DNA from 3 places in the Streptomyces sp. NPDC091271 genome. Region 3 is predicted to be linked to each of the others. Evidence: predicted binding sites of a transcription regulator. Region 3 holds the regulator's gene; each other region holds the start of a gene.
The links. The regulator HrcA, encoded in region 3, represses chaperone genes, less so after heat shock. The targets are predictions, from matches to a motif close to TTNGCACTCNGNNNNNCNGAGTGCNAA.

Region 1 (5,904 bases), on a different contig from region 3:
GCCGCGGCCGGGTCGTGGGTGACCATGACGACAGTGGCGCCGTGGGGATGCCTCCCACCCGCTCGGAGCCCGGAGGGAGTGTCCACCGCGTGCCGGAGCAGGCCGAGCACCTCGGCGGCGGTTCCGGTGTCGAGGGCCCCGGTCGGCTCGTCGGCGAAGATCACGTCGGGGTCGGTGACCAGGGCGCGGGCGACGGCCACGCGCTGCTGCTGGCCGCCGGAGAGCTCGCCGGGCCGGCGCCGCGCCTTGTCGGCGAGCCCGACCTGCGCGAGCGCCTCGGCCGCCCGGCGGCGGTCCTGGCGCTGCCCGGCGAGGCGCAGGGGCAGCAGGACGTTCTGCTCCACGGTCAGCGACGGCAGCAGGTTGAACGCCTGGAAGACGAAGCCGAGGCGGCTGCGGCGGAGCTCGGTGAGCTGGTTCTCGCTCATACCGGTGATCTCGGTGCCACCGAGGTGCACGGATCCCTCCGACGGCTGGTCGAGCCCGGCGGCACACTGCAGGAAGGTGGACTTCCCGGACCCGGAGGGGCCCATGACCGCGGTGAACGTGCCGCGTGGGAGGGCGAGGTCGACGCCCGCGAGCGCGTGCACGGCACCGGGGCCGCGCCCGTACCGCCTCCGGACACCGCGCAGTTCGACGGCGGAACCCGGTGTGGCGGCCGGGGCCTCCGGCCGGTCGTCCGTCTGCTCCCGTTTGCCGCTGCGTAGCCTCATGTCCCGCCCTTTCGCGATGTTCTCGTACCGACGGGGTGGAAAGTACGGGGACGGCCTCGCGCCGGGCGTCATACCCGGGAGCCAACATGGAGGTGCTACCGCGGTAGGGGGCGGACGAGTCCCCACCGGCCCCACCTGGACGAAGGACGGCCCCACCTGGAAGAAGGGTGGCCCCACCTGGAAGAAGCCGGGTCCACCGCCCGTGCGCGAGGCGGCTAACGTGCCGCCTATGACGACTGCACTGATTACGGGCGCGACGGCGGGGATCGGGGCCGCCTTCGCGCGGCGGCTCGCGAGTGACGGGCACAATCTGGTGCTGGTGGCCCGTGACACGGAGCGGCTGCGGGCCCAGGCCACCGAGCTGCACGACGGACACGGCATCGAGGCCGAGGTGCTGACGGCCGATCTGTCCACGGACAGCGGGATCGAGGCGGTCGCGGCACGGCTGACGGACCGGGTGAGCCCCGTCGACCTGCTGGTCAACAACGCGGGCTTCGGCAACAAGGGCCGCTACCTGGATGTCCCGGTGGCCGACGAGCTGATGATGCTGAAGGTCCACTGCGAGGCGGTGCTGCGTCTGACCTCGGCAGCCGCCGGCTCGATGCGGGAGCGCGGTCGCGGCGGCGTGGTCAACGTGGCCTCCGTCGCGGCGTTCCTGCCGCGGGGGACGTACGGGGCGTCGAAGGCCTGGGTCGTCCAGTTCACCCAGGGCGCCGCGAAGGACCTCGCGGGTTCGGGGGTGCGGCTGATGGCGCTGTGCCCGGGCTTCGTACGGACCGAGTTCCACGAGCGGGCCGGGATGGGGACGGGCAACATCCCGGACTGGATGTGGCTCGACGCGGACAAGCTGGTGGCCGCGGCCCTGGAGGACCTCGCCCGGGGCAGGTCGGTGTCGATCCCGGACCCGCGTTACAAGGCACTCATGGGCCTGGTGAAGCTGACGCCCCGCAGTCTCCTCGGCGGGGTCACCTCCCGCGCGGGCCGGAGTTACGGACCTCAGTAGGCGAGCACGGAGAACGCACCGAGGCCCGGTGCCCCCGCGACGGGGGTACCGGGCCTCGCTGTCCTGCGGAGCCGTACTAGTGGCTGTGGCCGTGGCCGCCGTGACCGGCGTCGGCCTCTTCCTCGGCCGGCTTCTCGACGACCAGGGTCTCGGTCGTGAGCAGCAGCGACGCGATGGACGCGGCGTTCTCCAGGGCGGAGCGGGTGACCTTGACCGGGTCGATGACGCCGGCCTTCACCAGGTCGCCGTACTCGCCGGTCGCGGCGTTGAAGCCCTGACCCTTGTCGAGCTCGGAGACCTTCGAGGTGATGACGTAGCCCTCGAGGCCCGCGTTCTCCGCGATCCAGCGGAGCGGCTCGACGGCGGCGCGGCGCACGACCGCGACACCCGTGGCCTCGTCGCCGGTCTTGCCGAGGTTGCCCTCGAGGACCTTGACGGCGTGGACCAGAGCGGAGCCACCACCGGAGACGATGCCCTCCTCGACCGCGGCGCGGGTCGCGGAGATGGCGTCCTCCAGACGGTGCTTCTTCTCCTTGAGCTCCACCTCGGTGGCCGCACCGACGCGGATCACGCACACGCCGCCGGCCAGCTTCGCGAGGCGCTCCTGGAGCTTCTCGCGGTCCCAGTCGGAGTCCGTGGACTCGATCTCGGCCTTGATCTGGTTGACGCGGCCCTTGACGTCGGCGGAGTCGCCGCCGCCGTCGACGATGGTCGTGTCGTCCTTGGAGACGGTGACGCGGCGGGCGGTGCCCAGCACGTCCAGACCGGCCTGGTCGAGCTTGAGGCCGACCTCCTCGGCGATGACGGTCGCACCGGTGAGGGTGGCGATGTCGCCGAGCATGGCCTTGCGGCGGTCACCGAAGCCCGGGGCCTTCACCGCGACGGCGTTGAAGGTGCCACGGATCTTGTTGACGACGAGGGTGGAGAGCGCCTCGCCCTCGACGTCCTCGGCGATGATCAGGAGCGGCTTGGAGGCGCCGGCCTGGATGACCTTCTCCAGCAGCGGGAGCAGCTCCTGGATGGAGCCGATCTTGCCCTGGTGGATCAGGATGTACGGGTCGTCGAGGACGGCCTCCATACGCTCCTGGTCGGTCACCATGTACGGGGACAGGTAGCCCTTGTCGAAGGCCATGCCCTCGGTGAACTCGAGGTCCAGACCGAAGGTGTTGGACTCCTCGACGGTGATGACACCGTCCTTGCCGACCTTGTCCATCGCGTCCGCGATGAGCTCGCCGACCTGCGGGTCCTGCGCGGAGAGCGCGGCCACGGCGGCGATGTCGGCCTTGTCGTCGATCGGGCGGGCGGTCGCGAGGAGGTCCTCGGACACAGCCTTCACGGCGGCGTCGATGCCCTTCTTCAGGGCGGCCGGGGACGCGCCCGCGGCGACGTTGCGGAGGCCTTCGCGGACGAGGGCCTGGGCGAGCACGGTGGCGGTGGTGGTGCCGTCACCCGCTACGTCGTTGGTCTTGGTCGCCACCTCCTTCACCAGCTGGGCACCGAGGTTCTCGTACGGGTCGTCGAGCTCGACCTCGCGCGCGATGGTGACACCGTCGTTGGTGATGGTGGGGGCGCCGAACTTCTTGTCGATGACGACGTTGCGGCCCTTCGGGCCGATCGTCACCTTCACCGTGTCGGCAAGCTTGTTGACGCCGCGCTCAAGGGCGCGACGGGCGTCCTCGTCGAACTTCAGAATCTTCGCCATGGGCTGAGCTGTCCTCTCAAACGAACTGCGCCCCTCGCCGCCCGGCTAGTTTTCGCAGGGGGCCAGGGGCGCAGAACGGAAGCAAACGTTAAGTGAATTACTTCTCGACGATCGCGAGAACGTCGCGCGCCGAGAGGACGAGGTACTCCTCGCCGTTGTACTTCACCTCGGTGCCGCCGTACTTGCTGTACAGAACGACATCGCCGGTCTTGACGTCGAGCGGAAGGCGCTCGCCGTTCTCGAAGCGGCCCGGGCCCACGGCCAGGACGACGCCCTCCTGGGGCTTCTCCTTGGCGGTGTCCGGAATGACCAGGCCGGAAGCCGTGGTCTGCTCGGCGTCGAGCGGCTGGACCACAATGCGGTCCTCGAGCGGCTTGATCGCAACCTTGGAGCTGGTGGTCGACACGATCCGGTCTCCCCCTTCGGAGATCTCACGGGGTTTAACAGTCTGTGGGGTGGCGACCAGGTCGATCCGTCGTCGCGGGTGCCGGACCTGCCCTGTCGCGCGGTTGTGCTGGCACTCTCCATCGGGGAGTGCCAGCACTGACACTATGACCGCGATTAGCACTCGGTCAAGCGGAGTGCCAATTCACCACCCTCGCGTGGCGCCGTGGGACCGGCGCACGCCCGGACAACGCGGGAGATCTCCACAGGGTTCCGCGCGGCGGATGACCGCCCGTCAGACGTAGTCCTCCAGCCTGGCCACGGCGTATCCCTTGTCGGTGACCGTCTTCATGACGTTGCGGATCATGTCGGCCATGGAGCCGTCCCAGTCCTCACGCCCCCGGAAGTGGGTGAGGATGATGTCGCCGGGATGCAGGTCCTGGTCCCACTCGCGCCACTCCATGTGGTCGGGGAACGCCTCGGCGGCCCACAGGGGCACGGCCTTGATGCCGCAGGACTTGGCGACGCGCAGGGTGTCGCCGTTGTAGTTGCCGTACGGCGGGCGGAAGAGGGTGGGCCGCTTCCCCAGGAACCTCTCGATCTTGTCCTGCGAGCCACAGATCTCCCGGTGCTGCTCCTCCCGGGAGAGCCCGGGGAGATAGCGGTGGTTGAGCGTGTGGTTGCTGAGGGTGACCCCCCGGGCCTGCATGTCCTTGAAGTAGCCGTAGTCGTCGCTGACTTCGTAGTCGCTGAGGAAGGCGCTGTACGGGATGTTCAGCTCCGACATCATCCGCAGCAGTTCAGGGTCCTTCTCCGCGCCGTCGTCCATCGTCAGGAAGACGATCCGCTCCTTGGTCGGCACGGTGGTGAAGACCGGCGGCAGATCCTCCCCGCCCTCGACCTCGAAGCCCTTACGGGTGGTGATGTGCGGCTTCCCGGCCGGCGGCGCGGGTGCGACGAGCGGGACCTTGACCAGGCCCCACTTCCTCGCGACGGCGGTACGGGCGGCGACCGCCCGCTTCAGCCGCTCGGCCTCGGCCCTCGCCTTCGCCTCGGCCGCGGCGGGGCCCGCCTGCGCGGCGGCGGCTCCCGGCTGCCCGGCCACCGGCTTCTGCCGCCCGGCGGCCCCTTCGTCCGCACCGCCGCCACACCCGGAGGCGGCGGCACCGACCAGCAGGGCGACCAGGACCGCGCAGACCGGTCTGTGGCGCTTGGGGGCTGTTTTGTCGTTTTGTCGTACTAGCTGCATGGCGCCGCATCCTGCCACCGGGTCCCCGGCCGTCTCCGGCGACACCTCCGGGGGACCCCCCGGGTCCCCCGGCTGGCTCACAATGGACTGGTGAACGCCCTTCCCCCTGCCGATCAGGCCGACCCGGCCGACCCGCTCACCGCCTTCGCCGCCCTCCGCACCCCCGAGGGTGCGGCGCTCCTGGACGAGCTGCGCGACCACGATCCCGCCCGGGAGCTGGCGACCGCGACCCGGCTGCGCCGCACGCACCCCGCCGCCCTCGTGTCGGCGGCGCTCGGCCAGGCGCGGCTGCGTCAGCGCGCGGTGGCGAAGTTCGGGGCGGCGGACGCGTACCGCATGTTCTTCACCCCCGACGGCGTGGAGCAGGCGACCCGCACCTCGGTCGCCGGCTACCGGGCCGGGCGGTTCGCGGAGCTCGGCGTACGGAGCGTCGCCGACCTGTGCTGCGGCATCGGCGGGGACGCGATCGCCCTGGCCAGGGCGGGCATCTCGGTCCTGGCGGTGGACCGCGATCCGCTCACCGCCCAGGTCGCCCGCGCCAACGCCGAGGCGCTCGGCCTCCAGGACCTCGTCGAGGTGCGGTGCGCCGATGTCACGGAGGTCGACACCTCCCCGTACGACGCGGTCTTCGTCGACCCGGCGAGGCGCGGCGGGCGGGGCAGGATCTTCGACCCCGAGGCCTACTCACCGCCGCTCTCCTGGGCGACCGGGGCCGCACTGAAGGCCCCCCGCGCCGCGCTGAAGATCGCCCCCGGCGTCCCGCACGAGGCGATCGAACCGGGAGCCGAGGCCGAGTGGATCTCGGACGGCGGCGATGTGAAGGAGGCCGTGCTCTGGTTCGGCGAGGGCTTCG
Region 2 (5,904 bases), on a different contig from region 3:
GCGGGCGGTCGGCAGCAGACCAGGAACGCCTGGTCAGCCAGCGTTCCACCTCTTCCAGCACGGTCGATACTCCCTGTATGTGATCCATCTCGCGGTTCGGACGACTATCTCAATCGTCCGGTGCTTCGGTTACAGTCTTGAACAACGCGGATGACCCTCGCATGTCGGGGTCGGTCCGCGAATAAACGCCCGGATCCATGGTCCGGTGCCATAGCGCTCATCCAGAGGGACTGAGGGAACGGCCCGTTGAAGTCCCGGCAACCCTCCTGCCGACCGCGAGGTCACGGTGGGGAAGGTGCCAATTCCGTCTTGTGGCGAAATACGTCGCAAGGAAGATGAGGAGAAAGGGCCTCCGCCATCATGGCCGTGCAGACAGTTGCAGCCGACACCAATACCTCCGCAGTGGACCTCGGTCCCGCCGCGGCACTTTCCTGCCGCGAATGCGGCGAGCGTTTCGAGCTCGGCCCCATTTTCGCCTGTGCGTCCTGTTTCGGGCCGCTCGAAGTGGCGTACGACCTGCCGAGCGGCTCCCCCGAAGAGCTGAAGAAGCGCATCGCCGAGGGTCCGAACAACATCTGGCGCTACGCGCCGCTGCTGCCGGTCCCCGCCGATGTCGCGGACAAGCCCAACATCAACCCCGGTTTCACCAAGCTGGTCAAGGCCGACAACCTCGCCCGCGAGCTGGGCGTGACCGGTGGTCTGTACGTCAAGGACGACTCCGGCAATCCGACGCACTCCTTCAAGGACCGTGTCGTCGCCATCGCCGTCGAGGCCGCCCGCGCCTTCGGGTTCACCACCCTCTCCTGCTCCTCCACCGGCAACCTCGCCGGTGCGGTGGGTGCCGCCGCCGCCCGCGCCGGCTTCCGCTCCTGCGTGTTCATCCCGCACGACCTGGAGCAGGGCAAGGTCGTCATGGCCGCGGTGTACGGCGGCGAGCTGGTCGGCATCGAGGGCAATTACGACGACGTCAACCGCTTCTGCTCGGAGCTCATCGGTGACCCGCTCGGCGAGGGCTGGGGCTTCGTCAACGTCAACCTCCGGCCGTACTACGGTGAGGGCTCCAAGACCCTGGCGTACGAGATCTGTGAGCAGCTCGGCTGGCAGCTGCCCGACCAGCTCGTCATCCCGATCGCGTCCGGCTCGCAGCTCACGAAGATCGACAAGGGGCTGCAGGAGCTGATCAAGCTCGGCCTCGTCGAGGACAAGCCGTACAAGATCTTCGGTGCCCAGGCCGAGGGCTGTTCCCCGGTCTCCACCGCCTTCAAGGCCGGCCACGACGTGGTGCGTCCGCAGAAGCCGAACACCATCGCCAAGTCCCTGGCGATCGGCAACCCGGCCGACGGCCCCTACGTCCTGGACATCGCCCGGCGCACCGGCGGCGCCGTGGAGGACGTGAACGACGAGCAGGTCGTCGACGCGATCAAGCTGCTGGCCCGCACCGAGGGCATCTTCGCGGAGACCGCGGGCGGGGTGACGGTCGGTGTGACGAAGAAGCTGATCGACGCCGGCCTGCTCGACCCGTCCCTCACCACCGTCGTCCTGAACACCGGCGACGGACTGAAGACGCTCGACGCGGTCGCCCCCACGACCGGCCTGTCGGCGACGATCAGGCCCAGCCTGGACGCGTTCCGCGACGCCGGCCTCGCTGCCGCCGCCAACTGACCACCCGAGAGACCGAGGAAGGCACCCACATGAGCGTCAAGGTCCGTATCCCCACCATCCTCCGCACCTACACGGGCGGTCAGGCCGAGGTCCCGGCCGAGGGTGCGACCCTCTCCGAGGTCATCGCGTCCCTGGAGCAGAACCACCCGGGCATCGGCGCCCGTGTCCTGGACGACCAGGGCAAGCTGCGCCGCTTCGTCAACGTGTACGTCAACGACGACGACGTGCGCTTCGAGGGCGGTCTGGACGCGAAGACCCCGGACGGCGCGGGCGTCTCGATCATCCCGGCCGTCGCCGGAGGCTGATCCCCCCATACGGTCACGGGCCCGATCGGCGGCCCGACCGCACAGCGTGAGCACCATGGCCCCCTCCGCGAGAGAAGCGGAGGGGGCCATTCTGCATGGTTGAGCACGGTACAGTTGGGGAAGTCCCCGCAGCTGCCCATGCCGCCCGCATATGAGAATGCGCCCGGCCGCGACAAGAAGCAGCCAAAGTAAGTGAACGCCTTGTGGCATAAGTCGCCTTTGTCAGGCCCGACTTGCCCTGGAATCTTGTGAATCCCCCCATTGCGTGCGGTCACCTGTGCCCAGAATTCTCGTCCGATTGACCTGTTGCAGAGGGCAGTTGGGCAGATACATTCGGCCGCGGTCGACGCGTTCCGGCGCACGCCACCCTCTCCTGTCGGAGGGTGAGTTCTGACCCGGGCCCGCGAAGTGCGGTGCTCGTGCAAGGGCCAGTAATAGGGGAGTTAGGCATGGCTCAGGGCACCGTCAAGTGGTTCAACGCGGAGAAGGGGTACGGCTTCATCGCGGTCGACGGTGGTGCGGATGTTTTCGTCCACTACAGCGCGATCCAGATGGACGGGTACCGCACCCTCGAAGAGGGTCAGCGAGTTGAATTCGAGATCTCGCAGGGCCAGAAGGGGCCGCAGGCGGACATGGTCAAGCTCGCCGTCGGCTGAGCTCGGCGCGGTCGGCCAACGACACTACTCACGCACGTGAGGCCCGTACCCCGGCCAGGGGTACGGGCCTCACGTGCGTCCTCGTCCGTCCGGCGGGGTGCTCCCGGCGCGCCCGCAGGTTGTCCACATCGCGAAGAGGACGCTTGCACTCGAAGGGGTCGAGTGCTAATCATTGGCGTTAGCACTCTCCAGGTGAGAGTGACAGAAAACTTGGACCGGGCCGGTGAGGCCCGCAGGCTCGGTGGGGCAAGGAACCACTGAGCACGCTGGCCGTCCGTCGCGGGCGCCACTCGGTCCGGAGAAATCCACCCCTGTCCGGGAGGACCACTTCACATGGCCAAGATCATCGCGTTCGACGAGGAGGCACGGCGCGGTCTCGAGCGCGGGATGAACCAGCTCGCCGACGCCGTCAAGGTCACCCTCGGCCCCAAGGGCCGTAACGTCGTCCTCGAGAAGAAGTGGGGCGCGCCCACGATCACCAACGATGGTGTTTCCATCGCCAAGGAGATCGAGCTCGAGGACCCGTACGAGAAGATCGGTGCGGAGCTGGTCAAGGAGGTCGCCAAGAAGACGGACGACGTCGCCGGCGACGGTACGACCACCGCCACCGTTCTCGCTCAGGCACTCGTCCGCGAGGGCCTGCGCAACGTCGCCGCGGGTGCCAACCCGATGGCTCTGAAGCGTGGCATCGAGAAGGCCGTCGAGGCCGTCTCCGCCGCTCTGCTGGAGCAGGCGAAGGACGTGGAGACCAAGGAGCAGATCGCTTCGACGGCCTCCATCTCCGCTGCTGACACCGAGATCGGCGCCAAGATCGCCGAGGCTATGGACAAGGTCGGCAAGGAAGGCGTCATCACCGTCGAGGAGTCCCAGACCTTCGGTCTGGAGCTCGAGCTCACCGAGGGTATGCGCTTCGACAAGGGCTACATCTCGGCGTACTTCGCCACCGACATGGAGCGCATGGAGTCGTCCTTCGACGACCCGTACATCCTCATTGTCAACTCCAAGATCAGCAACGTGAAGGACCTCCTTCCGCTGCTCGAGAAGGTCATGCAGTCGGGCAAGCCCCTGCTGATCATCGCGGAGGACGTCGAGGGCGAGGCGCTGTCGACCCTGGTCGTCAACAAGATCCGTGGCACCTTCAAGTCCGTCGCCGTCAAGGCTCCGGGCTTCGGTGACCGCCGCAAGGCCATGCTCGGCGACATCGCCATCCTCACCGGTGGCACCGTCATCTCCGAGGAGGTCGGTCTCAAGCTGGAGAACGCCGGTCTCGACCTGCTCGGCACCGCTCGCAAGGTCGTCATCACCAAGGACGAGACGACCATCGTCGACGGTGGCGGCGAGAGCGACCAGGTCCAGGGTCGCGTCAAGCAGATCCGTGCCGAGATCGAGAACTCCGACTCGGACTACGACCGCGAGAAGCTCCAGGAGCGCCTCGCGAAGCTGGCCGGCGGCGTGGCCGTCATCAAGGCCGGCGCCGCCACCGAGGTGGAGCTCAAGGAGCGCAAGCACCGCATCGAGGACGCGGTGCGCAACGCCAAGGCCGCCGTCGAGGAGGGCATCGTCGCCGGTGGTGGCGTGGCTCTGCTCCAGGCCTCGGCCGTCTTCGAGAAGCTCGACCTGACCGGTGACGAGGCCACGGGCGCCAACGCCGTGAAGCTCGCGCTGGAGGCCCCGCTCAAGCAGATCGCCGTCAACGGTGGTCTCGAGGGTGGCGTCATCGTCGAGAAGGTGCGCAACCTGCCGATCGGTCACGGCCTCAACGCCGCGACCGGCGAGTACGTCGACATGATCGCCGAGGGCATCATCGACCCGGCGAAGGTCACGCGCTCCGCTCTGCAGAACGCCGCGTCCATCGCCGCGCTGTTCCTCACCACCGAGGCCGTCATCGCCGACAAGCCGGAGAAGGCCTCTGCGGCCGCTCCGGGCGGCATGCCGGGCGGTGACATGGACTTCTGATCCTCGGATCAGCAGCTCCAGGCGGTACCGCGGTATCCGTACGACGCCGGCCCCCGGGATTCGTTCCCGGGGGCCGGCGTCGTCGTTTTCGCCGCTGTGCGGTGTTCAGGTGCGGCGGGGTCAGGACCCGTCGGTGTTCGACCGGCCGAAGAACTCGATCTCGGCGATGGCCACCTGCTTGTCCGAGGACGCGGCGTGGGCCGACTCGACGGTGAAGCGCACCTTGACGGCCTCGCCGACGCGGAAGGCGCGCCGCTGACCGCCCGTGCCCTGGTCCAGGGTCAGTTGGCGGGTCGTGGTCTTTCCGTCCTTCGTCATGATCGTCGCCTTGATGCGCTGCGGCAGCGCGGACTTGTTGAGGTCGTCGGGGCGGATGGACACGCCCGGAGTGATGATCACGTCCAGCAGGCGGGTCGGCTGGTCGAAGCGGGCCTCGATCCACTCGCCCTCACCGGACTGTGTGACCCCCGGGCCCCACCACGTGTTGTTCACCTTGTCGAAGGCGAGCTGCGGCTTGTGGCCGGTCCAGGAGCGGGACGCCACGATGTCGTCGGGGGCGACCATGGCGCGCTTGGCGAAGTGGTCCCTGGTGGCCTGGATGCCGTCGGGGAGGTACATCACGCCGAGCACGGCCAGGGTGACGACGACGGCGGCGGTGATCCACGTGCCGATGCGGTCGAAGGCGCGGCGGATGCGGGGCCTGTCGCCGGCCCACGGGTTCTCGTTCCGGCGGGAGCCGGCGAGGCGGCGCCACCACGGGCGGGGGGCGGGCGCGCGTTCGTCGTTGCCGGCCAGCGGCATCGCGCAGCGGGCGCAGTAGTGGCGGTCGGGGCGGTTGGGGGTGGCGCACCAGGAGCAGGGCGGGCCGTTCCCGGTGTCCTGCTGGGGGCCGGGGACGCGTACCTGCGGCCGGTCGGTGTCGGGGCGGCCGGGGAGGACCGGAGCGGCGGCGGGGGGCGGTGAGGAGTGGGACGGCTCGGGCTCGGCGACCGGGACGAGGAGGGAGCGGGCGCGGTCGGCCGCGCTCTCGCCGGAGGTGGGCAGCGGCACGGTGGGGTCGGTCTCGCCCGGGTGCCGGCCGCCGGAGGCGCCGGGCGCCGCGACGGCCCAGCCGTCGGTGCCCCCGCCCGTCGCGTCCGCCCGGCCGGGCTCCTGGACGTCGCGGTGGTGGCGCGGCAGGCGCGAGGCGTCGGGTGTCGCGGCCGAAGGGCCGGCCTCGCCGGGTGCCGTCGCGGTGGTGGCGCCGGTGTGGACACCGACGCCGGCAGGGGGCGTCGCTTCGGGGCGGTGGCCGGGCGACGCGGATCCGGCGGGCGGGGTGGATC
Region 3 (5,904 bases):
GAAACGCACCCTGCGCGACTGCTTCCCCGCCTCGCGCGCGGTGTTGCGCCACTTGGCGAGGGACTTGAGGCCCCGGTCGCCCTTCCACTGCGTGATGCAGCGCGCGGCCTGCCAGGGCACGATCACGTCGACGCCGGTCTCGGTCATCGTCTCCACGGCCAGCTCACCGCGGTCGCCCTTGGGCAGCGCCTGGACGACGGTGATGCGGGGCGCGGGCGCGTCCTCCTCGTGCACGCTTCCGAGGCCGGTGACCACGAGCCGGTCCTTGCCCTCGGCGGCGCGTACGACGCCTTCCGCCCAGCGGCCCCGCCCGTCGGTCAGGACGACGTCCTCCCCCGGGTTCAGCCGCTTCACGGACACGGCGTGCCGTCCCTCGGGGCCGTCCAGGACGAACTCCGGCCCGCCGGGCAGCTGTTCGACGACGAAGACAGGTGCCGTCACCGGGCACTCCTCACACTCACTGCCGCACGCGCGGCTTCCGTCTCGGCGGCGAGCAGGGCCACGAGCTCCCCGGCGGGCAGCTCGCGTGCCATCCGGTGACCCTGGCCCGCCCACAGGGCCATGCCCTGGGCGTCCCCGGTCTTCGCCGCGGCCTTGCGCAGCCCGCTGGTCATCTGGTGCACCTGAGGGTAGGCGGCGGGGGCGTACGGCCCGTGCTCCCGCACGAACCGGTTGACCAGTCCACGCGCGGGGCGGCCGGAGAAGGCCCGGGTCAGGGCCGTCGTCACGAACAGCGGGTTGGTCAGGGCCTCCTTGTGCAGCGGGTGCGCTCCGGACTCCGGGCACGGCAGGAACGCCGTACCGAGCTGGGCGGCGTCGGCCCCGGCCGCCAGGACGGCCGTGATCTGGGAGCCGCGCATCAGCCCGCCGGCCGCGACGACCGGCAGCCGCACGGCCTCGCGGACCTCGGCGATCAGGGCGAGGAGCCCGGTGCCGGCGAGGCCGCCCTGCGGGTCGTCACGGTGCGTCGACTGGTGGCCGCCCGCCTCGGTGCCCTGCACGCAGACCGCACCGGCGCCCGCCCGATCGGCGTTCCGCGCCTCCTGGGCCGAGGTGACCGTGACGACGGTGGACGTGCCGGCCGCGGCGAACGCGTCGAGGACGTCACGGGCGGGGCAGCCGAAGGTGAAGGAGACCACGGGGACCGGATCCTCCAGCAGGATCGCGACCTTGGCCTCGTAACCGTCGTCGCCGCTGGAGTCCGGATCGCCGAGCGGGGTCTCGTACCAGGAGGCCTCGCCGGCGAGCTGCTCGCGGTAGACCTCGACGGCGCTGGGGTCGGCGACCAGCGGCTGCGGCATGAAGAGGTTGACGCCGAAGGCCCCGCCGGTCATCCGCCGGAGCTGCTTCACCTCGTTGTACATCCCGTCGGCCGTCTTGTAGCCGGCGGCGAGAAAACCGAGCCCTCCGGCCTCGGAGACGGCGGCGGCCAGCTCCGGACGGGAGACGCCTCCCGCCATCGGGGCCTGCACGATCGGGTACCGGTAGAGATCGGTCAGCGCCAAGGACATGCCCGCATCGTGCCACGTCCCGCGGATCGTGCCGAATCAGCCCCTTTCGCACGGCGGACGCCCGCCGCACGCACCGCACCGCCCGCCGGTACGGGACCGGCGGGCGGTGCGGTGACAGTGTTCAGCGGCCGTTGAAGGCGTCCTTCAGGCGGGAGAAGAGCCCTTGCTGCCCGGGCTGGAACTGGCCGGTGGGCCGCTCCTCGCCGCGCAGCTTGGACAGCTCCCGCAGGAGGCGCTCCTGCTCGGGGTCCATCTTCGTCGGGGTCATGACCTCGACGTGCACGATCAGGTCGCCGCGCCCGCCGCCACGCAGGTGCGTGATGCCGCGCCCGTGCAGCGGGACCGACTGGCCGGACTGGGTGCCCGGCCTGATGTCGATCTCCTCCAACCCGTCGAGCGTCTCCAGCGGCACCTGGGTGCCGAGCGCCGCGGCCGTCATCGGGATGGTGACCGTGCAGTGCAGGTCGTCGCCGCGCCGCTGGAAGACGGCGTGCGAGACCTCGTGGATCTCGACGTACAGGTCACCGGCGGGACCGCCACCGGGGCCGACCTCGCCCTCGCCCGCGAGCTGGATCCGGGTGCCGTTGTCGACACCGGCGGGGATCTTCACGGTGAGGGTGCGCCGCGAGCGGATACGGCCGTCGCCGGCGCACTCGGGGCACGGCGTCGGCACGACCGTGCCGAAGCCCTGGCACTGCGGGCAGGGCCGCGAGGTCATGACCTGGCCGAGGAAGGACCTCGTGACCTGGGAGACCTCGCCGCGGCCGCGGCACATGTCACAGGTCTGCGCGGAGGTGCCTGGTGCGGCGCCCTCGCCACTGCAGGTCGTACAGACGACCGCCGTGTCGACCTGGATGTCCTTGGTCGTGCCGAAGGCCGCCTCGTTGAGGTCGATCTCCAGGCGGATCATGGCGTCCTGGCCGCGACGGGTCCGCGAACGCGGCCCACGCTGCGCGGCGTTGCCGAAGAACGCGTCCATGATGTCGCTGAAGTTGCCGAAGCCGCCGGCTCCGAACCCTCCCGCGCCACCGCCGCCGCCCGAGGAGGACAGCGGGTCGCCACCGAGGTCGTAGACCTGCTTCTTCTGCGGGTCCGACAGCACCTCGTAAGCGGCGTTGATCTCCTTGAACCGCTCCTGGGTCTTCGGATCCGGGTTGACATCCGGGTGCAGCTCGCGTGCGAGCCGACGGAATGCCTTCTTGATCTCGTCCTGAGATGCGTCGCGGCGCACGCCTAGTACGGCGTAGTAGTCCGTGGCCACTTACGAATCCGCCAGGATCTGTCCGACGTAACGTGCCACTGCGCGTACCGCTCCCATCGTTCCGGGGTAGTCCATGCGGGTCGGTCCGACCACGCCGAGTTTGGCGACTGCCTCGTCGCCCGAACCGTAGCCGACCGCGACGACGGACGTGGAGTTGAGGCCCTCGTGGGCGTTCTCGTGCCCGATCCGTACGGTCATGCCTGAGTCCGTTGCCTCACCGAGCAGCTTCAGCAGCACGACCTGCTCCTCCAATGCCTCCAGCACCGGCCGGATCATCACAGGGAAGTCGTGCCCGAAACGGGTGAGGTTGGAGGTGCCGCCGATGATCAGCCGCTCCTCCGTTTCTTCGACCAGAGTCTCGAGGAGGACGGAGAGGACCGTCGATACGGTTCCCCGGTCCTCGGTCTCGAAGGACTCCGGCAGGTCCTGCACCAGCCGCGGGACATCCGCGAAGCGTCGTCCGACGACCCGGCTGTTGAGCCGGGCCCGCAGATCCGCCAGTGATGTGTCACCGAACGGCGCAGGACAGTCGATCATACGCTGTTCGACCCGGCCCGTGTCCGTGATCAGGACGAGCATCAGCCGGGCCGGAGCCAGCGACAGCAGCTCCACGTGCCGGACCGTCGACCGGGTCAGCGAGGGGTACTGCACGACGGCGACCTGCCTGGTCAGCTGCGCGAGCAGCCGGACCGTGCGGCCCACGACGTCGTCGAGGTCGACCGCGCCGTCGAGGAAATTCTGAATGGCCCTGCGCTCCGGCGACGACAGGGGCTTGACGCCCGCGAGCTTGTCGACGAAGAGCCGGTAGCCCTTGTCCGTCGGAATGCGCCCCGCACTCGTGTGCGGCTGGGCGATGAAGCCCTCGTCCTCCAGCACCGCCATGTCGTTGCGGACAGTCGCCGGGGAGACCCCGAGGCTGTGCCGCTCCGTGAGCGCCTTGGAGCCGACGGGCTCCTCGGTGCCGACATAGTCCTGGACGATGGCGCGCAGCACTTCGAGTCTGCGTTCGCTGAGCACCGCGCACACCTCCAGCTGTGGTTCTTCGGCGTCTGCCTGGCACTCTGTGCGTTCGAGTGCCAGCAATCCCCCCGGTCAGTGTACGGGGGCGGGGTGGGCCCGAGGCAAGGGCGACCGGCCACGCCGTCACGGGATCGCGCAGGTCGTTGCCGATAGCGTCGCCGTATGGACGTCTCTTGGGAAGAGTTCGGCTGGGAGCGGTTGGGCAACGTTACGGGGCGGCGGCGCCTCCCCGTCTGGGACGCGACCGCCGCACTGGTGGCTGGGGCGGACAGTGTGCTGCTTTACGACACGGGTTCGACGCTCCGGGAGGGCGTCGAGCTCCGGACACAGGCGGAGGCCCTGCTGGGCCGGAGGGTGACACATATCGCACTGAGTCATCCGCACTTCGACCACGTGATGGGCACCGCCGCCTTCTCCGGGGCGGAGGTCTACGGGGCGGTCGGCACGGCGGAGCTGCTGGGGCGGGGCGCCGAGGAGCTGCGCGCCGACGCGCTGCGGCACGGGATGGGCGAGGCGGACGCCACGGCGGCCACGGACGTCCTGGTGGCCCCGCGGCACCAGGTGAGCGGCGAGTGGACGCTCGATCTCGGCGGCGGGTTCCAGGTGCTGCTGGCCAATGTGGGGCCCGGTCACAGCGGCCACGACCTCGCGGTGCTGGTGCCGGGCTCCCCCGTCGTGGTGCTCTGCGGCGATCTGGTCGAGGAGTCCGGCGAACCGCAGGCCGGCCGGGACGCGGTCCCCTCCCACTGGCCGGCCGCGCTGGACCGGCTGCTGGAGCTGGGCGGCGAGGACGCGCTGTACGTGCCGGGGCACGGGGCGGTGGTGGACGCGGCGTTCGTCCGGGCGCAGCGGGAGCAACTGGCGGTCCGGTTCGGCGTGTCGTGAACGCGGCCCCGATTATCGTGCTGCCATGCGCAGCTACCAGCCGGATCTGACTCCGCCGTGGAAGAAGTCAGCCCCCGCCCCCGAGGTCCCCGCCGAGCCCGATCTGGTGGTCGAGGAGACCGTCACCGGTTTCTGCGGGGCGGTGATCCGGTGCGAGAAGACGGCCCAGGGGCCGACTGTGACGCTGGAGGACCGCTTCGGCAAGCACCGGGTCTTCCCGATGGAGCCGCGCGGCTTCCTGCTGGAGGGCAGGGTGGTCACCCTGGTGCGCCCGTCGGCCGCCGGCCCTGCCCGGCCGTCCCGTACGGCCTCCGGCTCGGTGGCGGTGCCCGGGGCGCGGGCGCGGGTGGCCCGGGCCGGCCGGATCTATGTGGAGGGGCGGCACGACGCCGAGCTCGTCGAGCGGGTCTGGGGCGACGACCTGCGCATCGAGGGCGTGGTCGTGGAGTACCTGGAGGGCGTCGACGACCTCCCGTCGATCGTGCGGGAGTTCGCGCCCGGCCCGGACGCCCGGCTCGGTGTCCTGGTCGACCATCTGGTGCCCGGTTCCAAGGAGTCCCGGATCGCCGCTCAGGTCACCGACGCGAACGTGCTGGTGGTGGGGCACCCGTACATCGACGTCTGGGAGGCGGTGAAGCCGTCGTCGGTGGGCATCCCCGGGTGGCCGGCCGTTCCGCGCGGCCAGGACTGGAAGACGGGCGTGTGCCGCGCGCTTGGCTGGCCGGAGAACACGGGCGCGGCCTGGCAGCACATTCTCTCCAAGGTCGGCTCGTACAAGGACCTGGAACCGCAACTGCTGGGCCGCGTCGAGGAATTGATCGACTTCGTCACCCTTCCTTCCTGATGTCCCGGGACGGTTGAAGAGGATCCGGTACCGATCCCCGTGAACACCTGCGCCGCACACGCACCATCCGTTATTGAGAGATGACGGCAGGGCCGGCACAGCGGAAGGCACGGGGTCGGATGACGCGCGAAGTGTGGCGGGACAGTGCGGAGAACGAGGCGGCCTCCGCTGTCTTCCACCTCATGCAGCAGTTGATCGACCAGTACCGCGTCAACCGTCCGGTGATGCCTCTGGTGGTGGCGCAGGCGGAGGACGCCTCGGCCGGGCCCGAGATCGACAGCAGGGTCGAGCAGATCGTCCATCAGGTCCACCGGGCGAACCAGCTGCGGCGGGTCCCGGTGAAGCTGCTCGAAGGCGGCGGCGCCACACCGTACGAGGCCGCC

Region 1: groES (co-chaperone GroES) is a predicted target of HrcA. The motif match lies at 3,980-4,006, and genes of this name have one in related genera.
Region 2: groL (chaperonin GroEL) is a predicted target of HrcA. The motif match lies at 2,766-2,792, and genes of this name have one in related genera.

What each region holds. Positions count from the first base shown of each region.
Region 1 is NZ_JBIVVD010000001.1:501,367-507,270, reverse strand. Features, by position in the region: gene ACIQM3_RS02595 (ABC transporter ATP-binding protein) at 1-713, opposite strand, end outside; gene ACIQM3_RS02590 (SDR family NAD(P)-dependent oxidoreductase) at 943-1,716, shown strand; gene groL (chaperonin GroEL) at 1,793-3,418, opposite strand; gene groES (co-chaperone GroES) at 3,516-3,824, opposite strand; gene ACIQM3_RS02575 (polysaccharide deacetylase family protein) at 4,098-5,051, opposite strand; gene ACIQM3_RS02570 (methyltransferase domain-containing protein) at 5,142-5,904, shown strand, end outside.
Region 2 is NZ_JBIVVD010000001.1:153,643-159,546, forward strand. Features, by position in the region: gene ACIQM3_RS00810 (glucosyl-3-phosphoglycerate synthase) at 1-61, opposite strand, end outside; SAM riboswitch class I at 215-342, shown strand; gene thrC (threonine synthase) at 361-1,662, shown strand; gene ACIQM3_RS00820 (MoaD/ThiS family protein) at 1,692-1,967, shown strand; gene ACIQM3_RS00825 (cold-shock protein) at 2,417-2,623, shown strand; gene groL (chaperonin GroEL) at 2,957-4,579, shown strand; gene ACIQM3_RS00835 (NADase-type glycan-binding domain-containing protein) at 4,700-5,904, opposite strand, start outside.
Region 3 is NZ_JBIVVD010000003.1:660,545-666,448, reverse strand. Features, by position in the region: gene ACIQM3_RS14750 (16S rRNA (uracil(1498)-N(3))-methyltransferase) at 1-441, opposite strand, end outside; gene ACIQM3_RS14745 (nitronate monooxygenase) at 438-1,511, opposite strand; gene dnaJ (molecular chaperone DnaJ) at 1,633-2,772, opposite strand; gene hrcA (heat-inducible transcriptional repressor HrcA) at 2,773-3,789, opposite strand; gene ACIQM3_RS14730 (MBL fold metallo-hydrolase) at 3,955-4,677, shown strand; gene ACIQM3_RS14725 (DUF3097 domain-containing protein) at 4,703-5,521, shown strand; gene ACIQM3_RS14720 (ABC transporter substrate-binding protein) at 5,641-5,904, shown strand, end outside.